2 regions of the Prosthecomicrobium sp. N25 genome follow, and region 2 is predicted to be linked to the other one. Evidence: predicted binding sites of a transcription regulator. Region 2 holds the regulator's gene; the other holds the start of a gene.

The links. Region 2 encodes PhoB, which activates phosphate uptake and scavenging genes when phosphate is short. Its sites were predicted from a motif close to TGTCATNNANCTGTCAT; they were not measured.
Region 1: the regulator PhoB is predicted to act here: its motif matches at 7,707-7,723, upstream of phnC (phosphonate ABC transporter ATP-binding protein).

Annotation. Positions count from the first base shown of each region.
Region 1 covers NZ_JBBCAT010000002.1:186,298-197,058, forward strand. The annotation lists gene holA (DNA polymerase III subunit delta) at 1-866, opposite strand, end outside; gene WBG79_RS15660 (ABC transporter substrate-binding protein) at 1,076-2,107, shown strand; gene WBG79_RS15665 (ABC transporter permease) at 2,139-2,963, shown strand; gene WBG79_RS15670 (ABC transporter permease) at 2,969-3,769, shown strand; gene WBG79_RS15675 (ABC transporter ATP-binding protein) at 3,766-4,836, shown strand; gene WBG79_RS15680 (amidohydrolase family protein) at 4,833-6,155, shown strand; gene WBG79_RS15685 (DUF1045 domain-containing protein) at 6,328-7,023, opposite strand; gene WBG79_RS15690 (DapH/DapD/GlmU-related protein) at 7,020-7,658, opposite strand; gene phnC (phosphonate ABC transporter ATP-binding protein) at 7,819-8,613, shown strand; gene phnD (phosphonate ABC transporter substrate-binding protein) at 8,683-9,597, shown strand; gene phnE (phosphonate ABC transporter, permease protein PhnE) at 9,717-10,604, shown strand; gene phnE (phosphonate ABC transporter, permease protein PhnE) at 10,601-10,761, shown strand, end outside.
Region 2 covers NZ_JBBCAT010000001.1:2,970,412-2,981,172, forward strand. The annotation lists gene dctP (TRAP transporter substrate-binding protein DctP) at 1-266, shown strand, start outside; gene WBG79_RS13500 (TRAP transporter small permease) at 362-859, shown strand; gene WBG79_RS13505 (TRAP transporter large permease) at 856-2,151, shown strand; gene WBG79_RS13510 (class II aldolase/adducin family protein) at 2,316-2,999, shown strand; gene WBG79_RS13515 (hypothetical protein) at 3,058-3,483, opposite strand; gene phoB (phosphate regulon transcriptional regulator PhoB) at 3,565-4,263, opposite strand; gene phoU (phosphate signaling complex protein PhoU) at 4,286-4,999, opposite strand; gene pstB (phosphate ABC transporter ATP-binding protein PstB) at 5,017-5,814, opposite strand; gene pstA (phosphate ABC transporter permease PstA) at 5,855-7,414, opposite strand; gene pstC (phosphate ABC transporter permease subunit PstC) at 7,407-8,783, opposite strand; gene WBG79_RS13545 (PstS family phosphate ABC transporter substrate-binding protein) at 8,859-9,914, opposite strand; gene WBG79_RS13550 (imelysin family protein) at 10,314-10,761, shown strand, end outside.

The DNA of each region.
Region 1 (10,761 bases), on a different contig from region 2:
GGGCGCCGCTTGTAGAAGACGGGTGGCTGCAGCCTCTCCACGACGGCATCGGGCCTCTGCCCCGTTTCCATCTCGGCGCGGGCGCGCTGCAGCGTATGGAAGTGCCGAATCACCATGGTGCCGGCCACGGAGGCGGGGGTGCCGGAGGCCTCGAGTCGCGTCAGGACGCTGTCGAGCGTCTCGGGGTCGCCTCCCGCCACCGCGTCCACCACCTCGTCCATTGCAAAGGCCGAGGCGTCTCCCACGATCGCCGCGACATCGTCCTCGGTGATGCGGCCGCGGCCATGGGCATAGAGGCAGAGTTTGCGGACCTCGCTGCGCGACGCCAGCCGGTCGGCGCCGAGCAGGGATTCGAGCGCGTGGCGGGCGGCCGGATCGACCGCCAGGCCCGCGAGGCGGGCCTCGTCGTCGATCAGCCGGCCGATGGCCGCGGTGTCGTCGGCCATGCAGGCGATGGCGACCGCGCGGGGGTGGTCCTCGAAGCGCTTGCGCAGGCCCGTGCCGCGTTTCAGGTCGCCGGCCTCGATGACCACGAGGCTCTGCAGGTCGTCGATGGCGAAGAGCGGCTCGACGGCGCCGAGCAGGTTGGCGCGGCCCGGGTCGCGCAACCAGACCACGCGGCGCCCGCCGAACATGGAGACCGTCAGGGCTTCGTCGACGAGGCGCGACGGGTCCCCGGCGAGGTCGGTGCCCGCGAGGCGGACGAGCGTGAAGGGGTCGTCCACGCCGCCCGTGACGGCGTTCACGATGGCGCGGCCCCGTTCGGCGACGAGGCCCTCGTCGGAACCGAACACGAGGACGAGGCTGGCGCCGGCCGGCGGCTTCTTCTGGAAGGACTCGATCTCGGTGGGCTTCAGGGCGACCATGGACGACCGATTCGGAGGCGGAACGAGGGACGGACCTGCCCGTCCTTCTCGCATCTCTGCGGGACGGGCGCCAGCGCCGGGGCGCGCCGCGCCAGGGATGCCGTCGCAGCATGGCGTGCCGCGCGCATTTTGCACTTCAGCTTTTTTCGCGGGCACCATAGCTTGGCGTCGGCTCCCGATCCGGAGCCGATCGTCTTCGAGGATTGCCCATGCTCCGTGCCACAGTCGCCGCCGCCGTCACGCTCGCCCTGGTCGCCGCCGGACCGGCCCCCGCGCAGGGCAAGAAGACGCTGACCATCTCCTGGTGGGGCTTCAACGGCGACAAGCTAGAAGAATACCTGATGAAGCCGTTCAAGGCGCAGTGCGGCTGCGACATCGTCTACGAGACGGGAAACAATGCCGATCGCCTGAACAAGGTGAAGATCCGCGGCGGGGGTGGCGTGGACCTCATCTATCTCACCGACAGCTTTTCGGAGATCGGCATCAAGGAAGGGCTGTTCCAGAAGATCGACCGGTCGAAGATCCCGAATCTTGCAGGCGTGTACGACATCGCGAAGGCGCCGCAGGGCGACTATGGCCCGGCCTATACGCTCGGGCGCTACGGGATCATCTACGACTCCGCCAAGGTGAAGCCGCCCGTGACGGCCTGGAAGGACTTGTGGCGCGCCGACCTGAAGAGCGCCCTGTCGCTGCCCGGCATCACCACCACGGCCGGGCCCATGACGGTGATCCTGGCCGGCACCTATGCGGGCTCGGACGCGTTCAAGGATCCGGACGCGGCCTTCAAGGCCCTGGCGGGACTGAAGCCGAACCTCGTGAAGACCTACAACACGGGGTCGGAGCTCGTGAACCTGTTCTCGACCGGCGAGATCACCACGGCGGCCGCGCAGGACTTCACGCTGGCGCAGATCCAGAAGGCCGTCCCGACCGCCGTCTGGGCGGACCTGTCGGACGGGGCCTACGCGACGCTCAACACGATCAACATCACCAAGGGGGCGAAGGAGGTCGAACTCGCCCACCAGTTCATCGACTTCCTGCTTCGCCCGGACATCCAGCAGAAGCTCGCCGAGAACGGCGTCGACGCGCCCGTGGTGAAGTCCGTGACGCTGACGCCCGAGCAGGCCCGGCAATGGACCTACGGCGCCGCCATGGTGGCGTCCCTCAAGCCGGTCGACATGGCGAAGATGAATGCCGCCAAGGCCGAGTGGACCGACCGCTGGCAGGAGCTCTTCGGCAAGTGAGCGGCGCCGTGGGGGGCCGGGGGTCGAGATCGTGACGCCGCGCAAGGCTTGGGGCCTCGCCCTGCCGGCCACGGTGGCCGTGCTCCTGCTGCTGGTCCTCCCCGTCCTGGCGACCCTCGGGACGACGTTCACGACCGACAAGGGGCCCTTCGCGCCCTATGCGGCCTTCTTCAACTCCGGCTTCCGCTGGGCCGCGCTGGTGCGAACGCTACAGATCGCGCTGACCACGACGGCGATCGCGCTGGTGGTGGGGTTCCTGACCGCCTATGTGGTCGCCCGGGCGCCAAAGCGGCTGAAAGGCATCCTGATCGTCGCCGCTGTCTTCCCGCTGCTCACCGGCGTGGTGGTGCGGTCCTTCGCCTGGCTCGTGATCCTCGGCAAGAACGGCATTCTCAACACTGCGCTGGTAGGGCTCGGCGTCGTGGACCAGCCCCTGCCGATGCTCTACAGCCAGGGCGCGGTCGTGGTCGGGATGGTCTACCTCTTCGTACCCCTGATGGTGCTGACGCTGACGGGCGTGCTGGAGGGCATCCCGGAGGATCTGCTGCAGGCCGCCGCTTCGCTCGGGGCCGGGCCGGCCGCGACGTTCCGGCAGGTGGTGCTGCCGATGGCGGTCCCGGGGCTGATCGTCGGCGCCGTCCTGGTCTTCACGGGCAGCTTCACCGCCTACGCGACCCCGCATCTCCTCGGGGGGGAGCGCCAGACGGTGCTCGGCACCCTCATGTACCAGCGCGCCATGGTGAGCTTCGACTGGGTCGGCGCCTCGACCATCGCGGCCGTTATGGTCGTGGTCACGCTGGCGGTCGTCGCCGTGATGACGGGTCTCGCCCGGCGTCTCAACCCGGCGACGGTGTAGCGGCCATGCCGACCCGCCTGCACCCCCTGCTCGTCGGCTTCGCGGCGCTCACCTACGTGTTCCTGGTCGGGCCGCTGGTGATCATCGTCGGGGCCGCCCTGTCGGACACGACCTACCTCACCTTCCCGCCCCGCGGCCTGTCGCTGCGCTGGTTCGAGAACATCTTCGCGGTCTCGGCCTTCACGACCACGATCGTGACCAGCCTCCAGGTCGCGCTCGCGGGGACGACGCTGGCGCTCCTGATCGGAATCCCGGCCGCCTACGCGCTGAGCCGCCATCGCGTTCACCTGCCCGGTTGGCTTTCCACCCTCTTCGTTCTGCCCGTCCTGATCCCGGAGATCGTCTTCGGCCTGTCGCTGCTCAAGTCCGTGGTGGTCGGCGCCGGCGTGCCCGTGCCGGCGGCGCTGGTACTCGGCCATACGCTGCTGGTCCTGCCCTACGCGGTCCGGGTGGTCGGGGCCAGCCTGGCGGGCTTCGACTTCGCCATCGAGGAGGCGGCGGTCAGCCTGGGGTCGCCGCCGTGGCGGACCTTCTTCACGGTCGTCCTGCCGAACATCCGGTCCGGCGTGATCGCGGCCTTCATCCTGGCCTTCATCACCTCGCTCAACGACGTGTCCATGTCGATCTTCCTCACCGGCCCGGGGGTCTCCACCCTGCCGATCCAGATCCTCGCCTATGTGGAGCAGTTCTTCGACCCGACGATCGCGTCGGTATCGGTCCTGCTGATGGGCTTCACGGTGGCCGTGATGGCGATCGTGGAGCGGACGCTCGGCCTGACCGTCCTCGCGAGGCGGCCCGGACCATGAGCGAACCCCTCGTCCTCGACCGGATCTCGGCCGTCTACGGCGAGACGCGCGTGCTGGAAGAGCTCTCTCTCGCCGTGGGGGCGGGCGAGCTCGTGTCGCTGCTGGGTGCCTCGGGATGCGGCAAGACCACGACGCTCAGGGTCGTGGCGGGCTTCCTGGAGCCGTCGGCCGGCACGGTGAGACTCGGCGCGCGCGACCTGACCCGCCTGCCCGCCCACCGGCGCGAGATCGGCCTGGTGTTCCAGACCTATGCCCTGTTCCCGCATCTGAACGTCCGCGACAACGTGGCCTTCGGGCTCAAGCAGCGCGGCGTCGGCTCGGCCGAGCGGGCGAAGCGCGCCATGGCGATGCTGGAGCGGGTCGGGCTGTCCGGCTTCGCCGACCGGCTGCCGGCGGCCCTGTCGGGAGGGCAGAGGCAGCGCGTCGCCCTCGCCCGGGCGCTGGTCATCGAGCCGCCGCTCCTGATGTTCGACGAGCCGCTGTCCAACCTGGACGCCAAGCTCCGGATCGATATGCGGGTGGAGATCCGGCAGTTGCAGCGGGCCAACCGCACGACCTCGCTCTACGTGACCCACGACCAGGAGGAGGCCTTCTCGATCTCCGACCGGGTGGCGATCATGCACCAGGGACGCGTCATGCAATACGACCGGCCGGAGGTGCTGTATCGTCGCCCGAACGGCGCCTTCACGGCCCGGTTCGTCGGGTTCGAAAACCTCGTCCCGATGCGGGTGGTGGAGCGGAACGGTCCGGCGGTGACCGCCGAGGCGCAGGGCGGGGCCCGGCTGGCGCTCGACCAGGACGGGCTCGGGGCGATCCCGGACCGGTTCGTGCTCGCCGCGCGTGCGGATGGTCTGGCGGTGGCGCCTCCGGACGCGCCCGGGGGACTGCCGGCGCGGCTGGGGCTCAGGACCTATCTCGGCCGTGCCTACCAGTACCAGTGCGAGACGGAGGCCGGCCGGATCGTCGCCAACGGGCCGCTCGGGATGCCGCTGGAGCCGGGAGCGCCGGCGCGACTGGTGCCGGTTCCCGAGCAGTGCTGCATCCTGGCGGCGGAGCCCGGCCCATGAGCACCACCCTTCTCGTCAACGCGACCCTGCTGCCCTGCGACGATGCCATGTCGGTCGTGGAGGGCGGATGGGTGGAGGTGCGGGACGACGTCGTGCAGGGGCTGGGGGCCGGTCCGCCGCCCGACCGCCCGGGCGCCGCGGTGATGGATGTCGGCGGCGACATCGTCATGCCGGGGATGGTCAATCCCCATTGCCACATGGCGATGACGCTCTTCCGGGGGCTGGGGGAGGACGTCGACGACCGGCTCTTCCGCTATGTCCTGCCGCTCGAGCGCCGCCTCGTCACGCCCGAGATGGTGCGGGTCGGGACCCGGCTCGCCGTGCTGGAGCTGATCGAGGGCGGCGTCACGACGGTCGCGGACATGTACTACTTCGAGACCGAAGTCGGCCGGGTGGTGGACGAGGCCGGCCTCAGGGGCGTGGTCGGGCAGACGCTGGCCGACTTCGACCCGCCGGATCACCGGACGATGGACGAGGGGTTCGCGCTCGTGGAGGCGCTGGCGGCCGAGTTCGCTGGGCACCCGCGCGTCACCGCCTCGATCGCGCCGCATGCGCCCTACTCGACGGACGTGCCGGTGCTGGCGCGGGTCGCGGCCTGGGCGGAGGAGCATCCGGGCGTCCCGGTGCAGATCCATCTCGCCGAAATGGACAGCGAGATGGCGTGGTGCGCGGAGCGGCACGGGCTGCGGCCGGTGCAGCTGGTCCGCAAGGCCGGGCTCCTGCGGCGCGGCCTGATCTGCGCCCATTGCCTGCATGTCGACGCCCACGACATCGCCTGCATGGCGGAGGCCGGCGCGACGGTCGCCCACAATGCGCGCTCGAACGCCAAGGCGGGGCGGGGCATCGCGCCGGTGGAGGCGATGCGGCGGGCCGGCATCCCGGTCGGGATCGCGACGGACGGACCGATGAGCGGCAACACGCTCGATCTTCTCGCCCAGTTCGGCCCCGTGACCATGCTCCAGAAGCTCGCGGGCCACAGCCGTAAGCCGATGCCCTGCGTCGAGGTGGTCCGGATGGCGACCCGGGAGGGGGCGCGCGTCCTGGGTCTGGAGGCGCGGATCGGTTCGCTGGAGCCCGGCAAGCAGGCGGACCTCGTCCGCATCGACCTCTCGTCCGCGAGGGTCCAGCCCGTCTACGACGTCTACGCGACCCTGGTCTACGCCTCGCTCGCCAGCGACGTGCGCGACGTGATGGTCGCCGGCCGCTGGCTCATGCGCGACCGCACCGTGCTGACGCTCGAGCGCAAGAAGGTGCTGCGCGACGCCGGCCAGATCGCAGCCGCGTTCCGGGCCGAGATGACGCGCATCGACGCGGGGTGACCGGCTCGGCGATGATGCGGGGAAGACTCTGTGGGGATGGGAAGTGGTGTCCCGGAAGAGAATCTAATAGGTTTCGTAATCAACCTTATGTCGGTTCATTGCTCCATGAGTGGTAACACCATCAGAAGTACCAAGGGCGGTAAAGCCGGGCAGGCTCGTTTGGCGTATCATCTCATCTAACAGGAGCAAGGACACCAGCCTTTATCACGAACGGTTCGCCGTCGGATGGCTGGGAGAAGATCGCAATTCGGTCGATGGGCATTTCCGCTTCGCCGCAGGATCGCTGATGCAGGTCCGCCAAAGCCGCTGCAACCTCGTCGACCCGCGACCCGATCGCGCCCGTCAAGGTCATATGGAAGCGGAATTCTTCTCGGACGTAGGGGTAGCCGAACCGCAGGAGATAGTCTCGCTGTCGACCCGTGAGCCGGTCCGGCCGTCGGCGAGCGATCTCGTCGGCCGTCAGAGGCGCCCGGAGCGGCTCGAAGGCGTCGACCGCTGCATCGGCGAGACCGGCGAGCGCGGGGTTCGGGCTGGCAGGAACGAGAGCCACGAAATCGCCGATCGGCCGCACGACCAATTGGACGGACGGCACAGGCCCGAGGCCTGCCGACCAGATCCGGAAGCGGTCGAGCAAGTCCTGCTCGGTCACCCCCTCCCGCAGACGGAAGGGTGCCTTGAGGGTGGCGTGGAAGCCGTAGCGCCGGGGGTCAGCCGTTGCGGCCCGCCAGGCCGCCGGCTCCCAACTCGCCGGGACGATCGGAACGACCTCCCGGGCGGCCGCGGCGTCGTAGCCGATGATCGCCGATCCGAAGTGCCAGAGCGCGCTTTCGGGAGGGGGTGCGAAGTAGATGGCGTAGCGGGCCGTCATGCGGCGGTCTCGCGGGAATGTGCCTCGAATTTCTCCAGGAACGCCTCGATGCCGAGCTGGCGGAAGTCGGGGAGCGCCGCGCGAAGCGCCTCGTGGCTCCAGTCCCACCAGGCGAGTGCCTGGAGGCGTTCGGCGACGGGCTCCGGAAAGCGGCGCTTCACCGGACCGGCCGGCACGCCGGCCACGATGGTGTAGGGGGCGACGTCCCGGGTCACGACCGCTCCGGCCGCCACGACTGCGCCGGTCCCGATGGTTCGCCCCGGCAGGACGATCGCCCCGTGGCCGATCCAGACGTCGTGCCCGATCGTGACCGGAGAGGAGCGGCGCCAGTCGAAGAAGGCCGCCTCGTCGGGCTCGCCGGGAAAATACGCCGAGGCCCGGTAGGTGAAGTGCGCCTGCGTGGCCCGATGCATCGGATGGTTGCCCGGGTTGATCCGCGTCATCGCCGCGATCGAGCAGAACTTGCCGATCGCGGTGTAGATGACGTTGCTGTCGTTCACCAGGTAGGAATAGTCGCCGAGCGTCGATTCGACGAAGGCGGTCCGCTCGCCGATCTCCGTGTAGCGCCCGAGCCCCGAGTCGCGCACGGTCGCGGTCGGGTGGATCAGCGGCTCGGGTCCGAGCACCTTGGCCATGGCATGCCTCCGGCTGTCACGTCGAGGGTGCCTTGCTGCCGCGCTACCGTGAAGGTTGGATGACGGTTTCGGGCGCCCCCGGGCCGTCCGGCCTTGTCATGAGACCGTTGCACGAGGCCGCTAGGAGGTCGTTCCGGTTCGAACGGATCGGGACTGCCCCATGCTCGTCATCGAAGGCCTGACGCGACGCTTCGGCACCAAGGCGGCGGTGGACGACGTGAGCCTGTCGATCGCGCCCGGATCCTTCGTGGGCGTGATCGGGCGCTCCGGGGCCGGCAAGTCGACGCTCCTGCGCCTCGTCAACCGGCTCAACGACCCGAGCGGCGGGCGCATCCTCTTCGAGGGCCGCGACGTGACCACCCTCAAGGGCGCCGCCCTCCGCGCCTGGCGGGCCGACTGCGCCATGATCTTCCAGCAGTTCAATCTGGTCGGCCGCCTCGACGTGCTCACCAATGTCCTGATGGGCCGGCTCAACAAGGTGTCGACCCTCTCCTCCGTGCTGCGGCTCTGGAGCGACGACGACAAGGCCGTCGCGCTCGCCGCCCTGGAGAGCTTCGACATGGGCTCCTTCACCCACCAGCGCGCCGAGAGCCTCTCGGGCGGCCAACAGCAGCGCGTCGCCATCGCGCGGGCCCTCGTCCAGGAGCCGAGGATCCTGCTCGCGGACGAGCCGATCGCCTCCCTCGACCCGCGCAACACCAAGCTCGTCATGGACGCGCTGCAGCGGGTGAACAAGGAGTTCGGCATCACCGTGCTGTGCAACCTCCATTCGCTCGACCTCGCCCGTGCCTATTGCGACCGCCTGGTCGGCATGGCGTCCGGCAGGGTCGTGTTCGACGGTCGCGCCTTCGACCTGACCGACGAGGTCGCCCGCGAACTCTACGGCCTCGAGGCCGGCGACGTCCTCGACGAGACCGAGGCAGCCGGCGCCCAGCGCGCCAAGGCCTACGCCTGACGAAACCGGCCGACGGGCCGGGGCGCCTCCCGGCCGGGCCGAATCCTAAAGACCAGGGAGCCAAGACCCATGATCACCCGTCGCGCCCTCATCGGCACCGCCGCTGTCGGGCTCGCCCTCGCGCCGACCCCCGCCCTCGCGCAGGACTGGAAGGCGAAGTATCCGGAACTCGTCTTCGCCATCATTCCGTCCGAGAACGCCTCCGGGGTGACCGAGCGCTTCGGGCCCTTCGTCGACTACCTGTCGCGCCAACTCGGCACCAAGGTAACGCTCCGCATCGCGCAGGACTACGCGGCCATCATCGAGGGGCAGCGTGCCGGCCAGATCCACATCGCGAGCTATGGTCCGGCGTCCTTCGCGCGCGCCCTCATGACCGGCGCCAAGGTCGAGGCCTTTGCGATCGAGGTGAACCAGGGCGGCGTCAAGGGCTACCACTCCGTCTTCTACGTGAAGAAGGATAGCCCCTATCAGAAGATCGAGGACCTCAAGGGCAAGAATCTCGGCCTCGTCGATCCGAACTCGACCTCGGGCAACAACGTGCCGCGCTTCGCCCTCAACGGCATGAAGATCGATCCCGAGACCTACTTCGGCAAGGTCGTCTACACCGGCAGCCACGAGAACGCGCTGATCGCGCTGAACCAGGGCACCGTCGACGTCGCGGCCAACTGGTGGAACGCCGAGGACGACTCCAACCTGACCCGCATGGCCAACAAGGGCATGCTGAAGAAGGACGACTTCCGGATCATCTTCAAGTCCGAGCAGATCGTGAATTCGCCCGTCGCCTACCTGGGCGACCTGCCCGAGGACCTGAAGAAAGGCATCCGCGAGGCCTTCTTCAACGCCGCGAAGAACGACAAGGCTGCCTTCGAGAGGCTGTCGGACGGCAAGAACGAGCCCTACCAGCCGGTCGACAACAAGGCCTACGCGCCGATCATCGAGCTCAACAAGTTCGTCGACGAGCTTCGCAAGAAGAAGGCCTCGTAAGAGGGCTCGGGTCGCGCCGAAGGGCGCGTCCTCCTCTTCTGACCATTTCAGGCAAGCCATCGCCGACGGGGGTCGAGACGACCGCCGCCGGCGCCCTTCCCGGACGGACAGGCTCCATCATGGCCGCCTCGGCGCTTCCCAGTCTCGATCCCGCGCTGCGCGACCGGCTCCAGCGGAGCTACGCGGCCGCCACCCGCGAGCGGCGAACGAGAACCCTCATGGGCCTCGCCCTGCTCGCGGCCGCCATCCTGCTGGCCGGGTGGGTGGCCGAGGTCCAGCCGGCCAAGTTCTTCGCCAATGCCGGTCGCTTCACGAAATACCTCGGAGACATCGCCCCGACGCTCTCCCTTGCGACGCTTCCGGCCGACCTCGCCGAGTGGTTCTGGGGATGGAAGCACTGGCTGGCGCTCCTCGGAGACACCATCCTGATCGCCTACGTCGGTACGCTCGCCGGCGCTCTCGGCGCCTTCGTGCTGTCCTTCCTGGCCGCCGCGAACCTTGCCCGGTCGCGCTGGGCCTGCTTCGCGGTCCGGCGTCTGCTCGAGGTCTGCCGGACCGTCCCGGAACTCGTCTTCGCCCTGGTCTTCGTGGTCGCCTTCGGGCTCGGGCCGCTGCCCGGCGTACTCGCCATCGCGATCCACACCATGGGCGCGCTCGGCAAGCTCTTCGCCGAGGTGGTCGAGAACATCGACATGAAGCCCGTTGACGGCGTGGTCTCCACCGGCGCGACCTTCGTCCAGTCGGTCCGCTTCGCCGTGGTGCCGCAGGTGCTCTCCAATTTCGCCAGCTACGCCCTGCTCCGCTTCGAGATCAACGTGCGGGGGGCAGCCATCATGGGCTTCGTGGGTGCCGGCGGCATCGGCCAGGACCTGATCGAGGCGATCCGGAAATTCTACTACACCGACGTGAGCGCGATCCTGGTGATGATCATCGCGACGGTGATGATCATCGACTTCTCTACCGAGCGGCTGCGCCACGCCCTCCTGTCCGCGGAGGCCCGGCGATGAGCATGCCCGTCGCGAACGCCCTCCCGGCCGGCCCTTTCGCGGACCTCGACCGTGCCGCCCTGGCCGCCCGCCATCCCGACATCTTCCGTCCGACCCTCCGGATGCGCCTCGTCGTGGTCGGGATCCTCCTCGCGCTCGTCGCCCTCTTCGTCTTCGG
Region 2 (10,761 bases):
CGATCTCCAAGAAGGTCTGGGACAAGCTCACGCCGGACCAGCAGAAGACCCTCCAGAAGGCCGCCGACGACGCGGCGGAGCTCGGCCGGCAGCGGCAGCTCAAGCTCGAGGAGGAGCTCGAGACCTTCTTCAAGGAGAAGGGCCTCAAGGTCTACGCGCCGGACGTCGACGCCTTCCGCACGCGCGTCCAGAAGGCCTATCTGGAGTCCAAGTTCGCCAAGGACTGGCCGGCCGGCCTCGTCGAGAAGATCAACGCGGTGCAGTGATCGCGACACCGGCTCGCCGCCGGTCCTGACCATCCCGGGGCGGCCGTCGCGTGCCGCCCCGCGGGCCTTCCCCTCCCTCCCTCCGGTCAGTCACCATGCGACCCATCACGAGATGGCTGCGTGCGCGGGCGGACGACGTCGCCGTCGCGCTGCTCGCCCTGATGTTCACGTCCTTCCTGGTGCAGATCATCTCGCGCTACGTCTTCAACGACCCGCTCGGCTGGACGTTGGAGGCCTGCCTGACGACGTGGCTCTGGCTCGTGTTCTGGGGCTCCGCCTTCGTCCTCGACGATCGGGACCACATCAAGTTCGACGTGCTCTACGTCTCGGTCAGTTCGGGGATGCGGCGGGCCTTCTCGATCGCCTCGGCGACCGCGATCGTGTTCGCCATGGCGGCGTCGTTCCCGGCGACCTGGGACTACATCACCTTCTACAAGATCAAGTCGAGCGCCATCATCGGCATCCGGCTCGACATCGTCTTCGGCATCTATGCGGTCTTCGCGATCGCCATCATCGTGCGCTACGGGGTCCGGGCCTGGCGGCTGATCCGGGGCGCACGCATGGAAGACCTCGACGGGGAACCGCGGTCATGAGTTTCCCGTTCGCGGTCGCCCTCGTCACCCTCTTCGGCCTCGCCGCCATCGGCGCGCCGATCTCCCTGGGCATGATCGTCTCCGCGGTCGCCTACCTGTTCGTGAAGGGGCAGGACCTCGGCCTCGCGGCCGAGCAGGTCATCCAGGGCATCTACGACAGCTTCGTGATCCTGGCGGTGCCGCTCTTCATCGTCGCCGCCAACATCATGAACGCCGGCACGATCAGCGAGCGCCTGCTCCAGTTCTGCGTTCTGCTGGTCGGTCGCGTCCGGGGCGGACTCGGTCACGTCAATGTGGTGACCAGCATCATCTTCTCGGGGATGTCGGGCTCGGCGATCGCCGACGCTGCCGGCATCGGCAAGCTGATCACCGAGATGATGGCCAAGGACGGCCGGTATCCCCGCGGCTATGCGGCCGCGCTGACGGCGGCCTCGGCGGTGATCGGCCCGATCATCCCGCCGTCCATCCCGATGGTGATGTACTCGCTCGTGTCCGATGCCTCGATCGGCTACATGTTCATCGGCGGCTTCCTGCCGGGTCTGCTGATCGGCCTCGTGCTGTCCGTCGTCAATCATTGGATCGCAGTGAAGCGCAACTTCGCGCTCGAGGAGCCCGTGCCCCTTTCGGAACTGCCGAGGACCACGTTCCGCGCCCTGCCGGCCCTGATGATGCCCGCCATCCTGCTCTACGGGATCTACGGTGGCGTCGCGACCCCGACCGAGGCCGCGGCCGTGGCAGCGGCCTATTCCCTGATCCTCGCCGGCATCTTCTACCGGGCGATCTCGCTCAGGGACCTCTACGGCGTCTTCCTGGAGAGCGCGAAGGGCTCCGCCTCGGTCGGCCTGCTGATCGGCGGCGCGCTCATCTTCAACTACATCGTGGCCAGCGAGAACATCCCCGGCCAGGTCTCCGAGTGGCTGAAGGACGTGCAGGTGTCGCCGCTCGTGTTCCTGATCGGCGTGAACGTCCTGCTCCTGGTGCTCGGCTGCTTCATCGACGCCTCGACCATCATCCTGGTCATCGTTCCCCTGTTCATACCCGCCTGCAACGCCCTCGGCATCGACCTCGTGCACTTCGGCGTCGTAGTCGTCATCAACACCATGATCGGGTTGATCACCCCGCCCTATGGCGTCCTCCTCTTCGTCACCAATGCGGTGACGGGCATCCCGCTCCGCGAGATGATCGACGAGATCTGGATCTTCATCGCCGTGCTCGTCGCCACGCTGGCGATCCTCATCCTCTTCCCCGAAAGCGTCCTCTGGCTTCCGCGCCAGTTCGGCTACGTCGGTTAGCGCCGGGCGGGCGCGTCCGGAGGCCGACCGCGGGGTCGCGCGTCGACTACGATGCGCCAAGACGAGACGCTCGATTCGCGTCACCCTGGCGAGGCCATTCACGGCCGGGCCGCCCCGCAGACCGGCCCTGCCGAAGCCTTCCCGAGCACCAGAAGGACGAGTCCATGAGCAAGGAAGAGAAGGCGCTCCGCCAGGCGATCATCGACAAGTGCCGCTGGATGAACGCCGCGGGCCTGAACCAGGGCACGGCCGGCAACATTTCGGCGCGATACGGCGACCGCATGCTGATCACCCCGAGTGCGACGCCCTACGACCTGTGCGAGCCGGAGATGATCGCCTCCATGCCGATCGACGGCGACTACGGCACCTGGGACGGCCCGCTGAAGCCGTCGACCGAGTGGCGCTTCCACCTCGACATCATGAAGGCGCGGCCCGAGGTCGGCGCGATCGTGCACACCCACTCGACCTTCGCCACCATCCTGGCGATCGCCCGCAAGCCGATCCCGTCCTGCCACTACATGATCGCGGCCTTCGGTGGCATGGACGTCCGCGTCGCCGACTACGCCACCTACGGCACGGCGGAGCTCTCGGCCAACGCCCTGAAGGCGCTCGAGGGCCGGACCGGCTGCCTGCTCGCCAACCACGGCATGATCGCCACGGGTGCCAGCCTCGACAAGGCGATGTGGCTCGCCGTCGAGCTCGAGACGATCGCCAAGCAGTACTACCACACGCTCCTGATCGGTGGCCCGGTGCTCCTGAACGAGGCCGAGATCGAGGACACCCGCAAGGGCTTCGCCACCTACGGGCACCAGGAGCCGAAGAAGAAGAAGCTCAAGACGGCCGGGTGAGCGGCGTGACCGGGCTGCCGCCGCGACGCGGAAGAGATCCTCGACCGCGCAAGGCTGCTCAATCCCGGACTTCCGTGAAGCCGCCGTCCGGGTGCACCACCCAGCGCCGGGATCCTGCGAAGACCCCGGCCACCTGCCCGGTCGACGCCACGGCCCGCAGCACGGCGAGCACGTCCGGCCGCTGCCAGGCGGTCGGGGTCGCCGGATCGGTTTCGGCGACGAGGCCCGCTCCGTCCGGCGGGACCACGAAGACCACCTTGCAGCGGTCCGGGCGGAGCGCGTCGGGCATCATGACGTGGGCCGCCTCCGGGGCCTTGAGCCAGAAGCATTCGAAGTCGCGGCAGCTCGTGGGCCGGGCCTCGTAGACCGTGCAGCCGCGCCCCTTGGCGCAGGACGGGCACCACGATCCCCGCGGCTTCTCCAGCTCGCGGATGCCCAGGACCTTGCAACAGAGCGTGCAAGTACCGCACTCGCGCCGCGCCATGTCCACCGTCTCCCGACCGGCCGTCCCTCCGCGGCCCTCCGGCTGGGTAGCAGATCGCGCGGCGAGCCGCCATCGCGACACTCACGCCGCCGCCGCGAAGCGCTCGTCGAAGGCGTAGCCCGCGCCGCGGACGGTGCGGATGGGGTCGCGCTCGCGGCCCCGGTTGATGGCCTTGCGCAGCCGGCCGACATGGACGTCGACCGTGCGCTCGTCCACATAGACGTCGCGGCCCCAGACCCCGTCGAGGAGCTGCTCGCGGGTGAAGACGCGGCCCGGCGTCGTCATCAGGAACTCGAGCAGGCGGAACTCGGTCGGGCCGAGGTGGATCTCGCGGTCGCCGCGGCGGACGCGGCGGGTCTCCTTGTCGAGCTCGATGTCGCCGGCGGCGAGGCGCGAGGAGACGAGCTCCGGCTTGGCGCGGCGCAGCATGGCCCGGATCCGCGCCATCAGCTCGGGCACCGAGAAGGGCTTCACCACGTAGTCGTCGGCACCGGTCGCGAGGCCGCGGATCCGCTCGGCCTCCTCGCCGCGGGCCGTCAGCATGATGATGGGCAGCCGCTCCGTCTCGGGCCGGGTCCGCAGGCGGCGGCAAAGCTCGATTCCCGACAGGCCGGGCAGCATCCAGTCGAGCAGGAGCAGGTCCGGGACGGCTTCCTTCAGCCGCAGATCGGCGTCGTCGCCCCGGGCGCAGGCGTCGACCTCGTGGCCCTCGGATTCCAGGTTGTAGCGGAGGAGAAGCGTCAGCGCCTCCTCGTCCTCCACGATCAGCACGCGCGCCATGGCGGGTCGGGTCTCCGGACAATCAATCGTCGGACAGGACATTGATGAGATGGGAGGTGTCGCCCTTCGGGCGGTCCTCGGCCAGCTGCTCGCCCGTCACCACGTAGTGCACCGTCTCGGCGATGTTGGTGGCGTGGTCGCCGATGCGCTCGATGTTCTTCGCGCAGAAGAGCAGGTGCGTGCAGATCGAGATGTTGCGCGGGTCCTCCATCATGTAGGTCAGGAGTTCCCGGAAGAGCGAGGTGTAGAGGGCGTCGATCTCGTCGTCACGGCCACGCACGCGCAGGGCCCGGGCGTCGTCGCGGGCCGTAAAGCTGTCGAGCACGTCCTTGAGCTGCTCCAGCGCGATCTCGGCGAGGTGCTCAACGCCGATGACCAGCTTCTTCGAGTTGAAGTTGCCGTTGATGGCGATGACGCGCTTGCCAATGTTCTTGGCGAGGTCGCCGACGCGTTCGAGGTCGTTGGAGATGCGCAGGGCGCCGACGATCTCGCGCAGGTCCATCGCCATCGGCTGGCGCTTGGCGATGATCAGGATCGCGCGTTCCTCGACGTCGCGCTGGAGACGGTCCAGGCGCGCATCGGTGGTGATGACCTTCTGGGCGAGTTCGGAGTCCATGCGGACGAGCGCCGTGATGGAGTCGGCGACGAGGCCTTCCGCGAGGCCCCCCATTTCGGCGATCGACCCGGAGAGCGCCTTCAGTTCCTGCTCGAAGGAGCGGACGATGTGTTCGGCCATGATTCCCCTCGCCTTCCTCAGCCGAAGCGGCCGGTGATGTAGTCCTGCGTGCGCCGGTCGGTCGGCTTGGTGAAGATCACGTCGGTCGGCCCCTCCTCGACCAGGCTGCCCAGATGGAAGAAGGCCGTCTTCTGCGACACGCGGGCGGCTTGCTGCATCGAGTGGGTGACAATGATGATGGTGAAGTTCGAGCGCAGCTCGTCGATCAGTTCCTCGATGCGCGCGGTGGCGATCGGGTCCAGCGCCGAGCAGGGTTCGTCCATCAGGATGACCTCGGGGCCGACCGCGATGGCGCGGGCGATGCAGAGGCGCTGCTGCTGGCCGCCCGAGAGGCTGGTTCCGGAATCACCGAGCCGGTCCTTGACCTCCTCGAACAGCCCGGCCTTCTGCAGGCTGGAGGACACGATGTCGTCCAGGTCCGCCTTCGAGCGGGCGAGGCCATGGATGCGCGGGCCGTAGGCGACGTTCTCGTAGATCGACTTCGGGAAGGGATTGGGCTTCTGGAAGACCATGCCGACCCGGGCCCGGAGTTGCACGACGTCGAGCTCGGGATCGTAGATGTCGGCGCCGTCGATCTCGATCCGGCCGTCGACCCGGGCGATCGGGATGGTGTCGTTCATCCGGTTGATGCAGCGCAGGAAGGTCGACTTGCCGCAGCCCGACGGCCCGATGAAGGCGGTGACGCTCTTCTCGGGGATGTCGATGGTGACGTCCTTCAGGGCATGCTTCTCACCATAGAAGACATTGACCCCACGGGCGCTGACCTTCGGCCGCTGCTCGACCGTGGTACCCGGCTTCTCGACCATGATGTCCATCATTCCTGCTCCCCCGGAGACTACGGGACGGCCGACCGGGTCACCAGCGGCGTTCGAACTTCTTTCTGAGCACGATGGCGAGCCCGTTCATGACGAACAGGAAGGCCAGCAGCACCAGGATCGCGGCGGCGGTCTTCGCCTGGAACGCCACCTCGGGCAGGTCGGACCAGAGGAAGATCTGCACCGGCAGCACGGTCGCTGCATCCGAGATGCTGTGCGGCACGTCGACGATGAAGGCGACCATGCCGATCATCAGGAGCGGCGCCGTCTCGCCGAGCGCATGGGCCATGCCGATGATCGTTCCGGTCAGAATGCCCGGCATGGCCAGCGGCAAGACGTGGTGGAAGATGGCCTGCTGCTTGGAGGCGCCCACCCCGAGCGCGGCCTCCCGGATCGAAGGCGGCACCGCCTTCAGGGCCGCCCGGCTCGCGATGATGATGGTCGGCAGGACCAGGAGCGCAAGGACCAGCCCACCGACGAGCGGGGCGGACCGCGGCAGGCCGAAGAAGTTCAGGAAGACCGCCAGGCCGAGAAGACCGAACACGATCGAGGGCACGGCCGCGAGATTGTTGATGTTGACCTCGATCAGCTCGGTCCACCGGTTCTTCGGCGCGAACTCCTCGAGGTAGATGGCGGCCCCGACGCCGAGCGGCAGGCAGATCACCAGGGTCACCAGCATGGTCATGGCCGAGCCGACGAGCGCGCCGAGGATGCCGGCCGATTCCGCCTCGCGGCTGTCGCCGGTGGTGAAGAATGACCAGTTGAATCCGGCCTCGACCAGCCCCTTGCCGCGCAAGAGTTCGAGCACCGCGATTTCTTTGTCGGTGATCTTGCGGACGCTCTCGCCGGCATCGATCTGAACGAGCTCCCAGGTTCTGGAGGCCGCCGACGCCGCTCCGGCGAGCGGCACGAGGACTTCGCCCTCGATCCGTTCGGGGGTGACCTTGCTCGCCTTGACGACGCCGCCGTCGACCCGGACGAGCGTGGAGCCCTGGAAGCCCGGTGCGGCAGGCGTGAACGATCCGGCCGGCCCTTGGAGCACGGCCGTGCCGCCGTCGACGGACAGAGTCAGCGCGGAAGTCCCCGCCGTCCGGCGCACGTTCGACGTGAAGCCCTTCAGGTAGAGATCGGCATCGTCGGAGACCAGCGCCGAGACCTTTACGGTCGTGCCGATGAGGGCCGGGTCGGCGCCGACCTTGCGGCGCAGGCCGTCCGCGGCACTGGACGACAGCATGCTGTTCAGGGTCTTACGGCCGGCGCGGTCGGAGAGCGCCGGCACCTGGGTGTAGAGCGCCTCACGCACGACCTTCGCGAAATCGCCCGCCTGCTTGAAGTCGTCCGGGTCGCGCCGGCCGCTCGGGTCGACGGTCTCGGCCGTCAGGGGGACGTCCAGGACCAGGGCGTGGGTCGTGAAGGCCGGAAGCGCCTTCAGAACGATGTCGGCCAGGAGAAGGACCAGGAACAGACCCGCGAAGGCGATCGCAACCACGCCGTAGGCCTTGAAGCGGGCCTCCGCGCGGTATCGGGCCTTGATCCGGGCGCGCGCCGCGTCGGAGGTGATGTCGACCGACCGGCCGGATGACAAGGAGAGATCAGTCATACTGTTCCCTGTACTTCTGGACGATCTTCAGCGCGATCACGTTGAGCGACAGCGTGAAAAAGAACAGGACGAAGCCGAGCGCGAAGGCGGAGAGCGTCTTGGCGCTGTCGAACTCCTGGTCGCCCACCAGAAGGGTCTTGATCTGCACGGTCACCGTCGTGACCGCCTCGAGCGGATTGAAGGTGAGGTTGGCAGCGAGGCCGGCGGCCATCACGACGATCATCGTCTCGCCGACCGCGCGGCTGATCGCCAGCATGATCGCCGACACGATCCCGGGCAGGGCCGCGGGCAGGACCACCTTGCGGATCGTCTCGGACCTGGTCGCGCCCATGGCGTAGGACCCGTCGCGCAGCGATTGCGGCACCGCATTGATGATGTCGTCGGAGAGAGACGAGACGAAGGGAATGATCATCACGCCCATGACGAGGCCGGCGGCCAGCGCCGACTCGGAGGCGACGTCGAGACCGAGGGAGACGCCGGCGCTGCGGATCATCGGCGCGACGGTCAGGGCCGCGAAGAAGCCGAAGACCACCGTCGGCACGCCGGCGAGGATCTCGAGGATCGGCTTGGCGGTGGCGCGGATCCGCGGCGAGGCGTACTCGGCCATGTAGATCGCGGAGAAGAGGCCGACCGGCACGGCGACACACATCGCGATCACCATGATCAGCGCCGTTCCGACGAACAGGGGGACGGCGCCGAAGGCCCCGGACTGGCCCACCTGGTCCGTACGGATCGCCGTCTGGGGCGACCACTGGAGCCCGAACAGGAAGTCGTACCAGGGATAGCGGGCGAAGAAGCGGAGGCTCTCGAACAGGACCGAGAAGACGATGCCGACCGTCGTCAGCACCGCGACCACCGAGCAGGCGATCATGATCCACAGGACCACGCGCTCGACGCGGTTACGGGCGCGGAAACGGACGTCGACCTGGTTCAGCGCCCACCAGAGGCCCACCCCGCCCAGCCCGAGCCCGACCGCCAGACGCGCCCAGTCGGAGACCGTGCTCCAAGACTTCATCGCGGCGGCCGCCGCGGCCACTTCCGGCCGCGCCTCGCCCGTGAAGGTTCCTGCATTGAGGTTGGCGATCTCGCGCAGGAGGGTGGCGCGGGCCAAGGGGTCTGACGGCTGCATGGCCGGTGGCAGGGAGCCGAGCGCGGCGGCCTCGATCAGTCCGGGCACGAGCGCGGACCAGAGCACCATGACGAGGATCATGGGGGCGGCGGCGGCGGCGACCACCCACCAGCCGTGATAGGAGGGAAGGGAGTGAAGCTTCGCGGTGCCGCCCGCCTGCAGGGAGAGCGCCCGCCCGCGCCCCATCACGAAGGAGGCCAGGACGAGCACGAGGAGCGCGGCCAAGTAAATCGTCGACATGCGGTCACCCCGCCCCCTCGGTTCGAGGGACGCCGGCCCGACCTGACGGTCGGGCCGGCCGGTTCAATCAGGCGATCAGAGGCCTTCCTTGCCGATGACCGCGAGTTCCTTGCCGACCTTGGTGGTCGCGGCGCGCTGGTCCTTCGGCAGCGGGATCAGGCCCTTGTCGGCCAGGTACCCGTCCTCGCCCATCGCCTTGTCGGACACGTACTCGGCCACGAACTCCTTGAGACCGGGGATCACGCCGACATGCTGCTTCTTGACGTAGACGAAGAGCGAGCGGGAGACCGGATACTTGCCCGACGCGATCGCCTCGAAGGTCGGCTGCTGGCCGGCGACCGTCGCGCCCTTGATCTTGGCGGTGTTCTCCTCGAGGAAGGAGTAGCCGAAGATGCCGAAGGCCTCCGGGTTGGAGTCGAGCTTCTGGACGATCAGGTTGTCGTTCTCGCCCGCGTCGACATAGGCGCCGTCCTCGCGGATCGACTTCCAGGCCGTGTCGAAGGCCTTGGCGTCGGCCTTCTTGAGGGCGTCCATCGCCGGGATCTTGGCCGCGCCCGGCTCCATGACGAGCTCGAGGAAGGCGTCGCGCGTGCCCGAGGTCGGCGGCGGGCCGAGCACTTCGATCTTCTCGGCCGGCAGCGAGGGATCGATCTCGTTCCACATCTTGTAGGGGTTGGCGACCAGCTTGCCGTCCGGGCCCGGCACCTGCTTGGCGAGCGCCAGGAAGAGCTGGGACTGGTTGACCTTCAGGTCCGGCCCCTTCTTGGCGTTGGCGATCACGATGCCGTCGAAGCCGACCTTGATCTCGACGATCTCCTTGACGCCGTTCTTGTCGCAGTCCTCGAACTCGGAGGCCTTGATGCGGCGCGAGGCGTTGGTGGCGTCCGGGTGGCCCGCGCCGAGGCCGGCGCAGAAGAGCTTCATGCCGCCGCCCGTGCCGGTCGACTCGACCACCGGGGTCTTGAACTTGCCGCCCTTGCCGAACTGCTCGGCGACGGCGGTCGTGAAGGGATAGACGGTCGACGAGCCGACGATGCGGATCTGATCGCGGGTCTGGGCCTGTGCGGCGCCGGCGAGCGCGGCAGCGGCGAGGCCGAAGGCGGCGGCGGTCGCGAACCTGGTGATCGTCACGGGAGGTGTCTCCTCGGAATAAGGGGGTCCGGCCCCTCCTGCCGGAAGGGCCCGCCGGGCGCCGCGCCACCGGGAACCCGGCAGTCGCTGGACGATCGTCCGGCAAGCGCGGTTCTACAGGTCGACGGATTCACAATTGTGACAGTCCAAGTTCCTGTGCCAGCAAGGCTTTTGTCTCGGGACCTGGCGGGCGTGACACATCGCCTACGTTGCGGAGCGACCGGTTCCCGAGTGCGCCTGCCGGCCGACGGCGCAGGCGGACGTCGCAAGATGAACTTAGACCAATTATAAAGTATTGATCCTGCAAGGATTTTTCTTGCGGCGGCGGCTGCGCGCCCCTAGAAGCGGACCTCGGCCGCACCGAACCTTCCGTGTATCCGCCGGCCTGGAACCCTACCGATGAGCAAGTCCGCGCTGTTCGCCACGACCGTCCTTCTCGCGCTCGCCGCCGCGCCTGCGGTCAGGGCCCAGCAGGCGCCAGAGCCGAAGGCGATCCTGGAGACCTACGCCAGCATCGGGCAGGCGATGTTCGAGGATGCCCATGCGGCCGGACGGCAGCTCAAGGTGGCGGTCGACGCCCTCCTGGCGGAGCCCAGCGAGGCGAAGCTCGCCGCGGCACGCGCGGCCTGGAGGGCGGCGCGGCCTTGGTACCTGCACACGGAGCCCTTCCGCTTCGGCAACAAGATCGTCGACGAGTGGGAGGGACGGGTGAACGCCTGGCCGCTCGACGAGGGACTGATCGACTACGTCGACGTGGCCTCATACGGCGACAGCTCGGACGAGAACCCGCTCTACCGGGCGAACGTGATCGGCTCCCGGACGGTCCGGATCGGCAAGAAGCTCGTCG